Regions from separate parts of the Oceanobacillus longus genome, predicted to be linked through region 1. Evidence: riboswitches for the same ligand, from Rfam matches in the RefSeq annotation. Region 1 holds a riboswitch; each other region holds the start of a gene.
The links. A riboswitch is a leader RNA that binds a small molecule or an ion and turns the genes downstream of it on or off. The one in region 1 is predicted to bind S-adenosylmethionine.
Positions count from the first base shown of each region.

Region 2: linked by a shared signal. The riboswitch ahead of metK (methionine adenosyltransferase) and the one ahead of ACFOUV_RS10910 (methionine biosynthesis PLP-dependent protein) in region 1 are both predicted to bind S-adenosylmethionine.
Region 3: linked by a shared signal. The riboswitch ahead of ACFOUV_RS07250 (sodium:solute symporter family protein) and the one ahead of ACFOUV_RS10910 (methionine biosynthesis PLP-dependent protein) in region 1 are both predicted to bind S-adenosylmethionine.
Region 4: linked by a shared signal. The riboswitch ahead of ACFOUV_RS08055 (methionine ABC transporter ATP-binding protein) and the one ahead of ACFOUV_RS10910 (methionine biosynthesis PLP-dependent protein) in region 1 are both predicted to bind S-adenosylmethionine.

Region 1 is NZ_JBHSAO010000008.1:47,207-50,393, forward strand. Features, by position in the region: gene ACFOUV_RS10905 (manganese catalase family protein) at 289-1,149, opposite strand; SAM riboswitch class I at 1,375-1,487, shown strand; gene ACFOUV_RS10910 (methionine biosynthesis PLP-dependent protein) at 1,556-2,659, shown strand; gene metC (cystathionine beta-lyase) at 2,673-3,187, shown strand, end outside.
Region 2 is NZ_JBHSAO010000006.1:12,841-16,027, reverse strand. Features, by position in the region: gene pckA (phosphoenolpyruvate carboxykinase (ATP)) at 1-1,084, opposite strand, end outside; SAM riboswitch class I at 1,298-1,404, shown strand; gene metK (methionine adenosyltransferase) at 1,608-2,804, shown strand; gene ACFOUV_RS07720 (DUF4181 domain-containing protein) at 2,932-3,187, shown strand, end outside.
Region 3 is NZ_JBHSAO010000004.1:128,239-131,425, forward strand. Features, by position in the region: gene ACFOUV_RS07250 (sodium:solute symporter family protein) at 136-1,746, opposite strand; SAM riboswitch class I at 1,879-1,983, opposite strand; gene ACFOUV_RS07255 (SDR family NAD(P)-dependent oxidoreductase) at 2,345-3,115, opposite strand.
Region 4 is NZ_JBHSAO010000006.1:79,930-83,116, forward strand. Features, by position in the region: gene ACFOUV_RS08050 (methionine ABC transporter permease) at 1-476, opposite strand, end outside; gene ACFOUV_RS08055 (methionine ABC transporter ATP-binding protein) at 466-1,500, opposite strand; SAM riboswitch class I at 1,595-1,702, opposite strand; gene ACFOUV_RS08060 (thioredoxin family protein) at 1,794-2,108, opposite strand; gene ACFOUV_RS08065 (toprim domain-containing protein) at 2,133-2,489, opposite strand; gene gcvH (glycine cleavage system protein GcvH) at 2,598-2,978, opposite strand; gene ACFOUV_RS08075 (arsenate reductase family protein) at 3,052-3,187, opposite strand, start outside.

The DNA of each region.
Region 1 (3,187 bases):
TTCAGTTGTCTATTCAGACCAAGCAGTGTTGGGGGTAAAATGAAAATGAGCCTGGGACATAACTAAAGTGTTTAACTCAAAGCCGAACATTTCGCCATAATAGCGAAGGAAATACACGGAGACTCCTGCGGGATGAAAAGCCTAGGTGAGACTACGTAGAGCGATAGCTCGGAGTAGGCTCAGCAGCGCCCGCGGAAAGCGTAGTGTATTTCCGTAGCGGTATATACACCAACTATGTTCGGATTTTACTTTGGTTAAAACACTTTTGTCCCAGTCTCATTCTGTATGTTATTTCATATCCGGTTCCGGCAAATCGTCGGACTTTCTCAATGCCCATAATGGTGTATTAAAAATGTACGGTGGGGCTGGCGAAAGTTTCGGTGCTGGTGCCAACGGAACTGGGTCCTCAACATAATTAAACGTTCCACACCCATCCATACTTGGGCCGTGTGCCCATCTTCCAGCAGCACTTTCATTCCCCATAGAAAAGTTGAATAATGTGTAGGCTACTTCCTGCTTTTCTAATTCCCTTGGGAACGTACTCGGTACAACGATATTTTCTTTTTCTTCCAGTTCTCTGATTGCGGCATACCATTGATTTTGATGCATGGTATCTCTTGCAAGTAACCAGGAAAGCATATCTTTAACACCACGGTCATTTGTCATTTCATACAGACGTGCAACCTGAAGACGCCCTTGTGATTCAGCAGTCAGGTTCATTCGAAAATCCGCAAGCAGGTTTCCACTTGCAATAATGTAATTTGCTGTCCAGCGATTTCCCATACTGTCTGCCGGCATAGCTCCTAATCCGGATACAATTGCATGTTGCGGATTCATTCCTCCTAGAATTGCTGCCACCATTGGATCCTTTGCAGCATCTTCCAATTCCATGTCAGGAGCACCGTCCAAGAGTCTTGCAATCATCGTTGCAAGCATTTCCACATGGGCAAGTTCTTCTGCCCCGGTATCCATCAACAAATCTTTATATTTTCCATCGCCGCGCGTGTTCCAGCCCTGGAATAAATATTGCATGGCTACCGACATCTCACCCCATTGACCTCCGAGTACTTCTTGCAGTTTCCGAGCAAATACGGGATCTGGACGTTCCGGCTTTGCGTGGTATTGCAATTCTTTTACATGATAAAACAATAGAGTCACTTCCTTTGAATTAATTGAATATCTGGTAAGTCTATAGGCTATAAACCACCCTCTTTATTAGGTATTCATGTAGCATCATAAAAGTGCTTACTCCTTTCCTTTAACTTTCCGCATATGCAATATATTCAGATGAAATATTATATTCTTCTTGCTTTTTTTAATTTTATATTGTAAGGTGAAAGTATTATTTAGAAAAATTACATAAATTAGTTTAATCTCTTATCAAGAGAGACGGAGGGACTGGCCCTTTGATGTCTCAGCAACCAAACCATGCAGGTTATGGTGCTAATTCCAGTAGGCGTTTTATGTTTATGCCTAGAAGATGAGAAGAATGCATACATATTAGAGCCTTCTTCTTAGTTGAAGAAGGCTCTTATTTACATTTGGAGGTTGAAAAATGTCAATCAGAAGTATTGAAACCAAATTAGCTCAATTAGGAAATAAAAGCGATGAGAAAACCGGAGCAATCAATCCACCCATTTATTTATCAACAGCTTATCAGCATAAGGGACTTGGACAATCCACTGGCTATGACTATACGCGAACAAAAAATCCTACTCGTAACATTTTGGAAGCTGGGATCGCTGAATTAGAAGCTGGTGATACAGGTTTCGCCTGTAGCTCCGGAATGGCAGCTATCCAATTGGTCCTCTCCCTTTTCCGGTCTGGTGACCATTTAATTGCACCCGAGGACTTATATGGTGGAACATACCGTATGCTGGAACAATATGCGGATATTTATAATATTAAAACCACCTATGATACATTTGACGATGTTGAAAAGACAAAGCAACTAATAACACCCAATACGAAAGCAATATTTATCGAAACACCAACAAATCCATCGATGCAGGAAATAAATATAAGCCTGTATGCAGCGTTGGCAAAGCAACATAGTCTACTATTAATTGTGGACAATACATTTTTAACGCCATACTTGCAGCAGCCAATCAGTCTCGGTGCTGATATTGTCATTCACAGTGCCACAAAATATATTGGTGGTCACAATGATGTTTTAGCAGGGTTAGTCGTAGCTAAAGGTGAAGAGATTTGTGCTAAATTATCTTTGAATCATAATGCTAATGGTGCTGTTCTCTCCCCATTTGATTCCTGGTTGCTAATTCGGGGATTAAAAACATTGTCCCTCCGAATGGATAGACATGAGGAAAATGCTAGAACCATTGCTAAGTATCTAAAAGAACACCCCGCTGTTACAAAAGTTCTTTATCCCAATAAAGGTGGCATGCTTTCATTTTGCCTAAAGAAGAGTAAATATGTCGATTCTTTCTTATCGAAGCTGCAATTGATTGTTTTTGCCGAAAGTCTTGGTGGTGTCGAAAGTTTTATTACGTATCCAACCACCCAAACTCATGCAGATATGCCAGAAGAAGAGCGATTAAGACGGGGTATCAGCAACGAACTACTACGTTTTTCCGTTGGTATTGAGAATGTGGAAGATTTAAAAGCTGACTTACAGCAAGCACTATCAATTTTGGAATAGGAGGATGTTAATAATGAGTCAACATAATAATCATTTAGAAACAAAATTAATTCATGGCGCACAAAGAGGAGAAACACAGACAGGGGCGGTGAATGTTCCTATCTATCTTTCTTCCACTTTCCACCAAAATAGTTTTGAAGAATTTGGAGCCTTCGATTACAGCAGATCTGGAAACCCAACCCGCCAGGCGCTCGAGGAAAAAATCGCTGAACTCGAAGGTGGAACCCATGGCTTGGCATTCGCATCTGGGATGGCTGCCATCTCGTCTGCACTATTACTCTTATCTGCTGGCGATCATGTAGTAGTGACAAAAGATGTGTATGGTGGAACTTTCCGATTTGTATCAGAAGTTTTAAAACGATTTAATATCGATCATACGTTTGTGGATTTAACGGATCTTGATGAAGTATCAAGTGCAATCAAGCCGAATACAAAAGTGATCTATGCGGAGACCCCTTCCAATCCTTGTATGAACATTACTGATTTACCAGGGTTAATAAAAATTGCCAAAGCAAATAACTGTCTGAC
Region 2 (3,187 bases), on a different contig from region 1:
GTTCCTTCGTTAATCTGCTAATCGGTGGCAATGTACCCGAAGCATCGGCTGTCAGGAAAATGATTGTATTCGGATGCCCTGCAACACTTGGTATAACGATATTATCAATATTTTCAAGCGGGTATGCTGCGCGCGTATTTTCAGTTAGAGATATATCATCATAATCTGGAATACGTGATTCCGAATCCAAAATCACGTTTTCAAGTACAGAACCATAGCGAATGGCATTAAAAATTTGCGGTTCCTTTTCTTCAGAGAGATTGATACATTTTGCATAACAGCCGCCTTCAATATTAAACACGCCATTTGGACTCCAACCATGTTCATCATCACCAATTAAACGACGATAAGGATCTGCCGACAATGTTGTTTTTCCAGTACCGGATAGACCGAAGAATAATGCGACATCACCTTCAGCACCGACATTTGCAGAACAATGCATGGATAGCACATTACGTTGTGGGAGTAAGTAGTTCATGATAGAGAAGATTGATTTTTTGATTTCTCCCGCATATTCCGTACCCCCAATTAATACGATGCGTTTCTTGAAGGAAATCAATATGAAAGCTTCTGAATTCGTACCATCTATCGCTGGATCTGCTTTAAAGTCAGGAGCAGAAACAACAGTAAAATCAGCTTGATGATTATCTAGTTCTTCTTCTGTCGGTGGTATAAATAACTGTCTTGAAAATAGATTGTGCCATGCGTATTCACTGATTACCTGAATCGGTAAACGGTATTTCTCATCGGCTCCTGCAAAACCTTTAAACTGATAAATTTCCTCTTTCCCATTTAAATAGTCAATCACTTTTCTGTACAAAAGATCAAATACTTCTTCACGAATAGGTTGGTTTACTTTTCCCCAGTCAATAAAATCCTTAGAAACTTCATCGTTCACAATAAATTTATCCTTTGGTGAACGGCCAGTATATGTTCCAGTTGAAGCACAAACTGCACCAGTTGAAGTCAAACTTCCTTCATTACGGCTTAAGATCTTCTCAACTAATTGTGACACCGATAAGTTTTGGTGAATATTTTGATGGGTGTAAAGCTCTTTTAGTAATGACTTTTCCACAGTTTTCATATTGAATTCTCCTGCCTTTTTAAAGGTTTTGTATGTTATAATGAAATAACTTTTCAGATTATTTATCTTAATATGGTTATTAGTATAACACATTTAAATTAATAGTCCATACTAATTAAATAAGAATTTATGAAATTTATGTGATTCCGCTTACATCGTTAAAACAGTTGACAGTTTACCATTGTTTCGGTAATCTAATTTTGAACGGATACTCTCTTATTCAGAGTTGGTGGAGGGACAGACCCGATGAAGCCCAGCAACCATCACTACGGTGAAAAGGTGCTAACCTGATGCAAGGATTTTTCCTTGAACAATAAGAGCGAAAGGCCAGCTTGTAGTCCCTTTCCTCATGCATTGTAGGAAAGGCTTTTTTTGTTTTTAAGGATAGTAAAATTATTTTTAATGAAAACATATTTAACTGGTCATATAAAAATTGTTTTACCTTTTGAAGGTACTTTGAATAATATAGAAGAGAAAATTGATATCGAGTTCCGTAACACATAACAAAGGAGAGTTTAGCCATATGGCTGCAAATCGTCGTTTATTTACATCAGAATCCGTAACAGAGGGACATCCGGATAAAATGGCAGACCAAATATCCGATGCAGTTCTGGATGAAATTTTAAAGAAAGATCCAAATGCAAGGGTAGCATGTGAAACTACTGTTACAACTGGTCTCGTATTAGTAGCAGGTGAAATTTCCACAAGCACCTATGTAGATATTCCAGCGATTGTTCGAGAAACAGTCAAAGGAATTGGCTATACACGTGCAAAATATGGCTTTGACTATGAAACATGTGCCGTACTTACTGCAATTGATGAACAATCTGCGGATATTGCTGGTGGAGTTGATACTGCACTGGAAGCACGTCAAGGAAAAATGAGTGAAGATGAGATTGATGCAATTGGTGCAGGAGACCAAGGATTAATGTTCGGTTTTGCCTGTGACGAAACAGAAGAATACATGCCTTTACCTATTTCACTGGCACATAAACTATCCAAACGTTTGGCAGATGTCCGAAAAGAAAATGTATTGGATTATTTACGTCCAGATGGAAAAACACAGGTAACTATAGAGTATGATGAAAATGATCAACCGGTTCGAGTTGATACAATTGTTATTTCTACACAACATCACCAGGATACAACTACGGAACAAATTGAAAAAGATATGATAGAACATGTTATTCGTGAAGTTGTTCCTGCTGCCTTACTTGATGAATCTACGAAGTACTTTATTAATCCGACTGGCCGCTTCGTTATCGGTGGACCACAAGGAGATGTCGGCTTAACGGGCCGTAAGATTATTGTTGACACATATGGCGGGTATGCACGCCATGGTGGGGGAGCATTCAGTGGGAAAGACGCTACAAAAGTAGACCGTTCTGCTGCATATGCTGCACGTTATGTTGCTAAAAATATTGTAGCTGCTGGCCTTGCAAAGTCATGTGAAGTTCAATTGGCGTACGCGATCGGTGTAGCAGAACCTGTGTCCATTGCAATTAACACATTTGGTACAGGAAAGGTTAGCGAGGAAGTTCTTGTAGATGCAGTCCGTAAATTATTCGATTTGCGACCAGCAGGAATTATCCGTATGCTTGACTTGCGTAAACCAATATACAAAGAAACTGCTGCTTATGGACATTTTGGCAGAACTGATATCTTATTCCCATGGGAGAAAACAGACAAAATTGATGAATTAGTAGCAATGACGAAATAAAACGTATGATAGAAAGCCACACAACCCTGTAAAGGCTGTGTGGCTTTTTGGCAAGTAAACATTCGCCAAAACAGTAGTTATTTATTCGAATAAAGTTTGGTAGTATAGAAGTAAGGGAGGGTAGGGTATGTATTATTATGATAATGGCGATCATTTAATATTGAAAATAGTTATCCTAACAGGGACTCTTTCACTAATCCTTTTCATTTTTAATTGGATCATGAGGAAATTATTGAATGTTGAACGTCAGAAATGGTTCTCTAATCATTATGTTAATGATACACATAAAAAGTATGATAAAAGAATACGAGTAATTTCTGTTATCGCTTATTTGATTGCTATGTTTTACCTGATTGCTGACTCTTCGAATTTTGGTATGGAAA
Region 3 (3,187 bases), on a different contig from region 1:
ACACAACGTGAGAGCCTTTAGTTTTTTCTATATTATTATTTTTCAGCTGCTATTCTTTTGGTTGTAAATCTTCAATAAAAATCCATCTATTATAAATCAATTTCCTTTCACCAACAAAAAACAACAACAGTTAAATTAAACCGCAGCAGTCTCCCTCCGAAAAGCGCGCGCTTCAGCTGGGCGAACAAACCTTATCGCCGCAATAAAATAACACAAAATAGCCGCAAACATAAATAAACCGAATAATCCATTTTGATAGAACGTCTGAAAATAGAGGACATTTATAATCGTAAATAAGAGACCTGTAGTCAACGCTAAATAGCCAAATCTGTCTGTTTTTCTAAAATTCCATTCTGATTTGTTATCGGTAAGTGTCACCAATGTGATCGTTAGGATGTTAATGGAACTTCCGACCCAAACGGGATGTATATTCATATAAAACTCTTGGGGATTCCACCCGCCCAAGTAATACCACAGTAAACCGCTTGTAAAGCCTGTAAACAAGGATGCAACAACTGCACGTTTTGTCACGACTGGCCAGAATAAGGCTGCTACAACCGGTGCGAACGTTGCACTGTTTCTAATCGTCCAGGCAAACACATTCCACCATGCCGATTGCTCTGTACGCAATAAACCAAATAGGATCATAAGTCCGGTTAAAAGCAATAAAGATATTTTTGTATATTTGATAAGTTGATCTCCGGATGCGGTCGGCTTGATAGCACTACCAACATCACGCCCTAAACTAGTTGCACCCGAGAACTGGCATGGACCACCCCATCCGAGCGCACAACCCCAAACTCCGAGAAAGAATAAACCTACGAGTGGAGCAGGCAGGACCTCCATCAGGTACAGCGGAATTGCAATGAGACCTGTCGATGCATTCGGCACAACTACCGCTGCCGATATTCCGAATAGAACACCACCAACAATAAAAGGAATCGCCATAAAACCAGCCATAATCAAGCCTTTCTGTCCCTCTTCCGGTGTTCGGGATGAAAGTGCCATCTGAAAAGCCGCCTGTGCCAGAATGACATTTACGAGAAAAGTACCGAACCAGACGACAATTACTTGCAAACCAACGCTTCCAAAATCAAACATTTCAGGACGCTCCAAATTCAATGCTGCCAAACCAGAAATTCCCGGATTAATGAAAAAGGCAATAATGCCGATCGCTATCATCAAGCCAAACAAAACCATATTCATTGTCTGTGTAAAGGCAATGGACCACATACCGCCAGCCTGCAAATAAATGAAAAGCAAGATGGCAGTAAAGGCTACAGACAAACTCAGGGAAATCCCAGTGAATACATGGAAAGCAGAAGCAAATGCAATCGCAGTCGCAACCGACCACATCGGAAAGGCAAATGCAGTAATGGCACCGGATAACCCTTTTGCTGTTCTCCCAAATTTATCACCAATTAGGCCGGAAACAGTTACAAGCATTTTTTTCCGGAAAGATCGGATGATCAGTAACGCGATAATAAAGATTTGAACCATTTCTGCCATCCCATACCAAATCGCGGAAATACCACTTAAGTAAGATAGCTCCAGAATCGATATAAATGTCGAACCGGAAAATAATCCAGTAATACAAAATGCAACAATCCATTTGTTAAAATTTCGGTTCCCTACAAAATAACTGTCTTTTTTAGTCAATCGCCGCTTTGCAATTTGCCCTGCTACTATAAGTGCAAACGTATATCCTACTGCTAAAATAATAATCCACACACCGTATTCTGTCATATTAACAACTCCTTTTTTTATTATTAAACATATTGTAATACTCAACTTTAAGATATAAAGATTTATGGTTGTTAAACCAAAATAAAAACCCCCTTCTATAATAAGAAGAGGGTGGAAATATCCGATGTCCTCTTCTTATCTTTCAGACAACTGTCTGACGGAATTGGCACAGTACTCATTACGAGCCCGCTGCCGAGGTATCAAAGGGCCATTTCCCTCCACCTCTCTTGATAAGAAGTACGTTTATGTATTTTTATATAAGTTACCCTGTTCTGCTCAAAAAGTCAATCATTATTTAGTCGCATATGAAGCGGGGAAGCACGAGGACGGTTCTTTTGCTTCCTATATAACTAAAAGGAAGCAGGAGAACCGTCCCTACGCTTCCATTGGAGAAATTTCCGTTTGCTATTTCTTCAGCAGGTGTTGAAAATTACGCTATGGGCGAGAACAGGTCGGGAAGTTTAGAATAGAAGAGTAAATTAAATAGAAAGAAGGTTACCACTTATTGAACGAAATGGTAACCTTCTTTCATAATCAGGAGGGAAATATACTACTTTAGTATACTCCACTCCTATACTACAGATAATAATCTATCAAACTATTTAGCACCTAGTCCACCGTCAATTCGATATTGTGAACCAGTGATGAATGCACTCTCATCTGAAGCAAGGAACAGAACCAGATTTGCCATATCTTCCGACTCTCCGTAGCGTCCAAGTGGGATGATTTGAGTAAATGCTTCTTTTGCTTCTGCACCCTTTCCAGGAAGTGTTCCTTCTTCAATGGAACGCATCATTCTCGTATTTACTGGTGATGGGTGAATCGAATTTACTCGAACATTTGCATCTGCAATTTCCAATGCAGCAGTTTTAGTCATTCCCGTCACCGCGTGCTTGGAAGCACCGTATGCAATTTGGTTAGGAGTACCCATCAATCCGGCTCCAGACGAAGTGTTAATTACACTACCATGTCCCTGCTCTCTCATGACTGGCAATACATGCTTCAACCCTAAAAATACTCCTCGGACATTTACATTGATTACTTTATCAAAATCTTCCACATCTAAATCAGTTAATAGAGCAATTTTCCCTTCAATACCTGCATTATTAAAGAAAACGTCGACTTTTCCGAATTGCTCAACCGTCTCTTTAACGTACTTCTTTACATCATCTTCTTTGGAGACATCTGCCTCAATCGTTAATACTTCACCGAATGATTTAAGTTCATTCTTCGCTTCCTCCAATGGCTCTTTGAATAAGTCTACTAAAACGACCTTAGCCCCTTCTTTCAAAAACTTTTCTGCTGTTACCTTACCTATACCACCAGCACCGCCAGTAATTACTGCAACTTTATTATCTAATCTACCCATTTAAATTCCTCCTCCTATGATTACGTTTACAATCCTATTATACTAGTCATAAATTACTAGGACAAATTAAAA
Region 4 (3,187 bases), on a different contig from region 1:
GCTGTAACCGTAAGTCCTGAGATAAGGGCAGGCATGGATTCTGGTATAAGTACGCGTAAGATAATGGTGCTTGTCTTTGCTCCCATTGATTTTGCCGCCTCGACAACACCTTTATCCACTTCTTTGAGAGCAATCTCAACGAGTCTCCCATAAAATGGTGCCGAACCGATAATTAGGGCGGGCAATGCTGCATTTGGTCCGCGTATAGTTCCAATCAAAAAATCAGTAAAAGGAAATAACAATAAAATCAATATAATAAAAGGAATCGCCCGAAATATATTCACAAAGGCTGCTACGATTAAATTAACAACATTATTTTGCCAAATTCCATCTTTCGTTGTCAGATAGAGAAGTAGCCCTAAGATGAGACCTAAAATACATGTCCCAATCAATGCCAGAATTGTCATATAGAATGTTTCATAGGTAGCTACCCAAAAATCTTCTATATCGATATTCGGAAATAAATTAGTTAGCATCTCGGATAACCTCCACTTCTACTGAGGTTTCTTCCTGGATAAAGCTTACTGCCATATCAATTTCCTCAATTTCACCTTTCGCCTGGACAAATAATGTACCATATCCGCCAGCCTGGGTTTGTGTTATTTTCCCCTGCAATATATTCAAATCGATATCAAACTTTTTCGCCAATTCACTGATGAGGGCTTGATTTGTAGTTTCACCAAGAAAATGCAAGCGTAGAATTTTTCCCTCGTTACTATACGTATTGATCATATTCGATATATCATCATCTTCACTACTGGATCCCATAATTTGTTCCACAAACTTCTTTGTAACGGGCATTTTCGGATGCGTGAATACATCTAGGACTTGCCCTTGTTCCACGACTTTCCCTTGCTCCATGACAGCAACCTGATTACAGATTTTACGAATAACATGCATTTCGTGAGTGATCAGAATAATTGTCAAACCAAGCTTCTCATTTATATCCATCAATAAGTTCAATATGGAGTTGGTCGTTTCGGGATCTAATGCAGATGTTGCTTCATCACATAGCAATACTTTCGGATTGTTTGCAAGTGCACGCGCAATACCAACACGTTGTTTCTGTCCACCACTTAACTGGGATGGATATGCCTTTTCACGTCCACTAAGTCCGACGAGATCAATCAGCTCTTGTACTCGCAAAGAACGTTCCGCTTTGGATGCGCCTGCTATTTCCAATGGAAAGGCAATATTATCTTCGACTGTTTTTGACCAAAGCAGATTAAAGTGTTGGAAAATCATACCTATTTCCTGGCGTGCAAGCCGTAGCTGCTTCGTATTCAAAGCCGTAATCTCCTGGTTGTCGATGATAACTTTACCTGCAGTTGGTTCTTCCAGTCGGTTTAGCAGGCGTACGAACGTACTTTTACCAGCACCACTATATCCGATTACGCCATAAATTTCGCCTTCTTTTATATTAAGGGTCAAATCGTCAACAGCTGTTATATTTTTCTTATTTAGAGCAAAGATTTTACTTAAACCCTCAATTGAAATCACTATTTATCCTCCTAATGATTCACATTCAATCAACAAAAAACGTCTATCTGCTCGAGAACAGAAAGACGTAATAGATTACATAAAGTCTCACGTTCTCTCATCTGTCAAAGTGCTACTTTGCAGGAATTGGCACCTTTCAAATTTAAATTTGAAGGTTGCCGCGGGTTCAAAGGGCCAGTCCCTCCACCGCTCAAGATAAGAGATAGAAAATATTAAGTTTTGAATCAGTGAGACTATAGTAGCACGGTGAAATATTCATGTCAATATTAAATTTTTGTATCTTTCTGTTATCCTTAGCTTTTCGCAAACAACTCAGGCTTATACTTTATTAAATAACTATAGATATTGCCTGTTGATTGGAAGGCATAGATTTTCTCCTTTATTTGGCTGTCTTCCTTAATTAACAGGCATGGGACACTTTCTATTTTATTCTCAATCATAAATTCGGGGTTCAAAGACGCATTCATTTCAAAAAATATTTTTTCCTGATGAACCGCTTCAATTTTTTCAAGCATTGCACGTGCAACACTGCATGTTCCACAAAATGGAGTATAAATATAGAGCAACATTCGTTCTTGTTTAAGCGTTTCTTCTGTAATAGTTTGCACCTTTTACCACCTTATACCTTTGCATTAAAATAAAAATATGGGATGGACAGAAAAATGTTTGCTGAGTAAAGCACTCGCAAGAATCTTCTCAGGTGTGGCAGCTACTTCGCGGTATTCACTGCTAACATAAATGTGTTCCGCATGTGGCAGTTCGCGAGCAAGTTGTTTCCGTAATTTTATCCCCGATTTATCCTCATCTACCAGTATAAAAACATCCTTCTCATCCAGTTCATATGTTTCCAGTAATTCATCAAATTTCTCCACACCAAGTGTACCATTCGTACAAATAATCGTAACATTGTCGTTGATGATCTTTGCAATCTGCCGTTTGTCTGTCAGCCCTTCGACAATAATTACTTTCTCTGGTTCAGTAGTTATCATCACATAGCACTCCTTATGCAAGCAAGAAAGATGCTTATTTACATACATTATATGATAAAACGAAGGCTGACTATACACAATTGTGTGCTTTAGTCAGCCTAAGGAGCATTATTCTTCTGTTAATTCTTTGTATTGATCAGGTGAAAGTAGTTCATCAAGCTCAGATTCATTAGACAGTTCCACTACAACCATCCATGCTTTCTCGTATGGTGATTCATTTACGAACTCTGGGCTGTCATCCAACTCTTCATTTACTTCAACTACTTTGCCACTTATTGGAGCATACAATTCAGAAACTGTCTTAACAGATTCAACACTACCAAAAGGCTCATCAACGGTTAGCTCGTCACCAACTTCAGGTAATTCCACAAAAACGATATCGCCAAGTTCGTCCTGAGCAAATGCCGTAATACCGATTCGTACATTTCCATTCTCTTTTTTAATCCATTCGTGTTCTTTTGAATACAATAATTCCTCTGGTAAGCTCATTCTTATCCCTCCAATAATTAATTCCAATCTAACTATACAATTTAATGTTCTCTTTTTCTAGTCCCTGTAATACTTATTTCCAAGTTTCCTGGAATGTTTCTTCTTTGAAACCGACTGTAACAATCTCGCCATCTGTTACAATGGGCCGCTTAATCAGCATTCCATCAGATGCCAATATTTCCGCCATTTCTTCTGTGCTTGCATCCTTG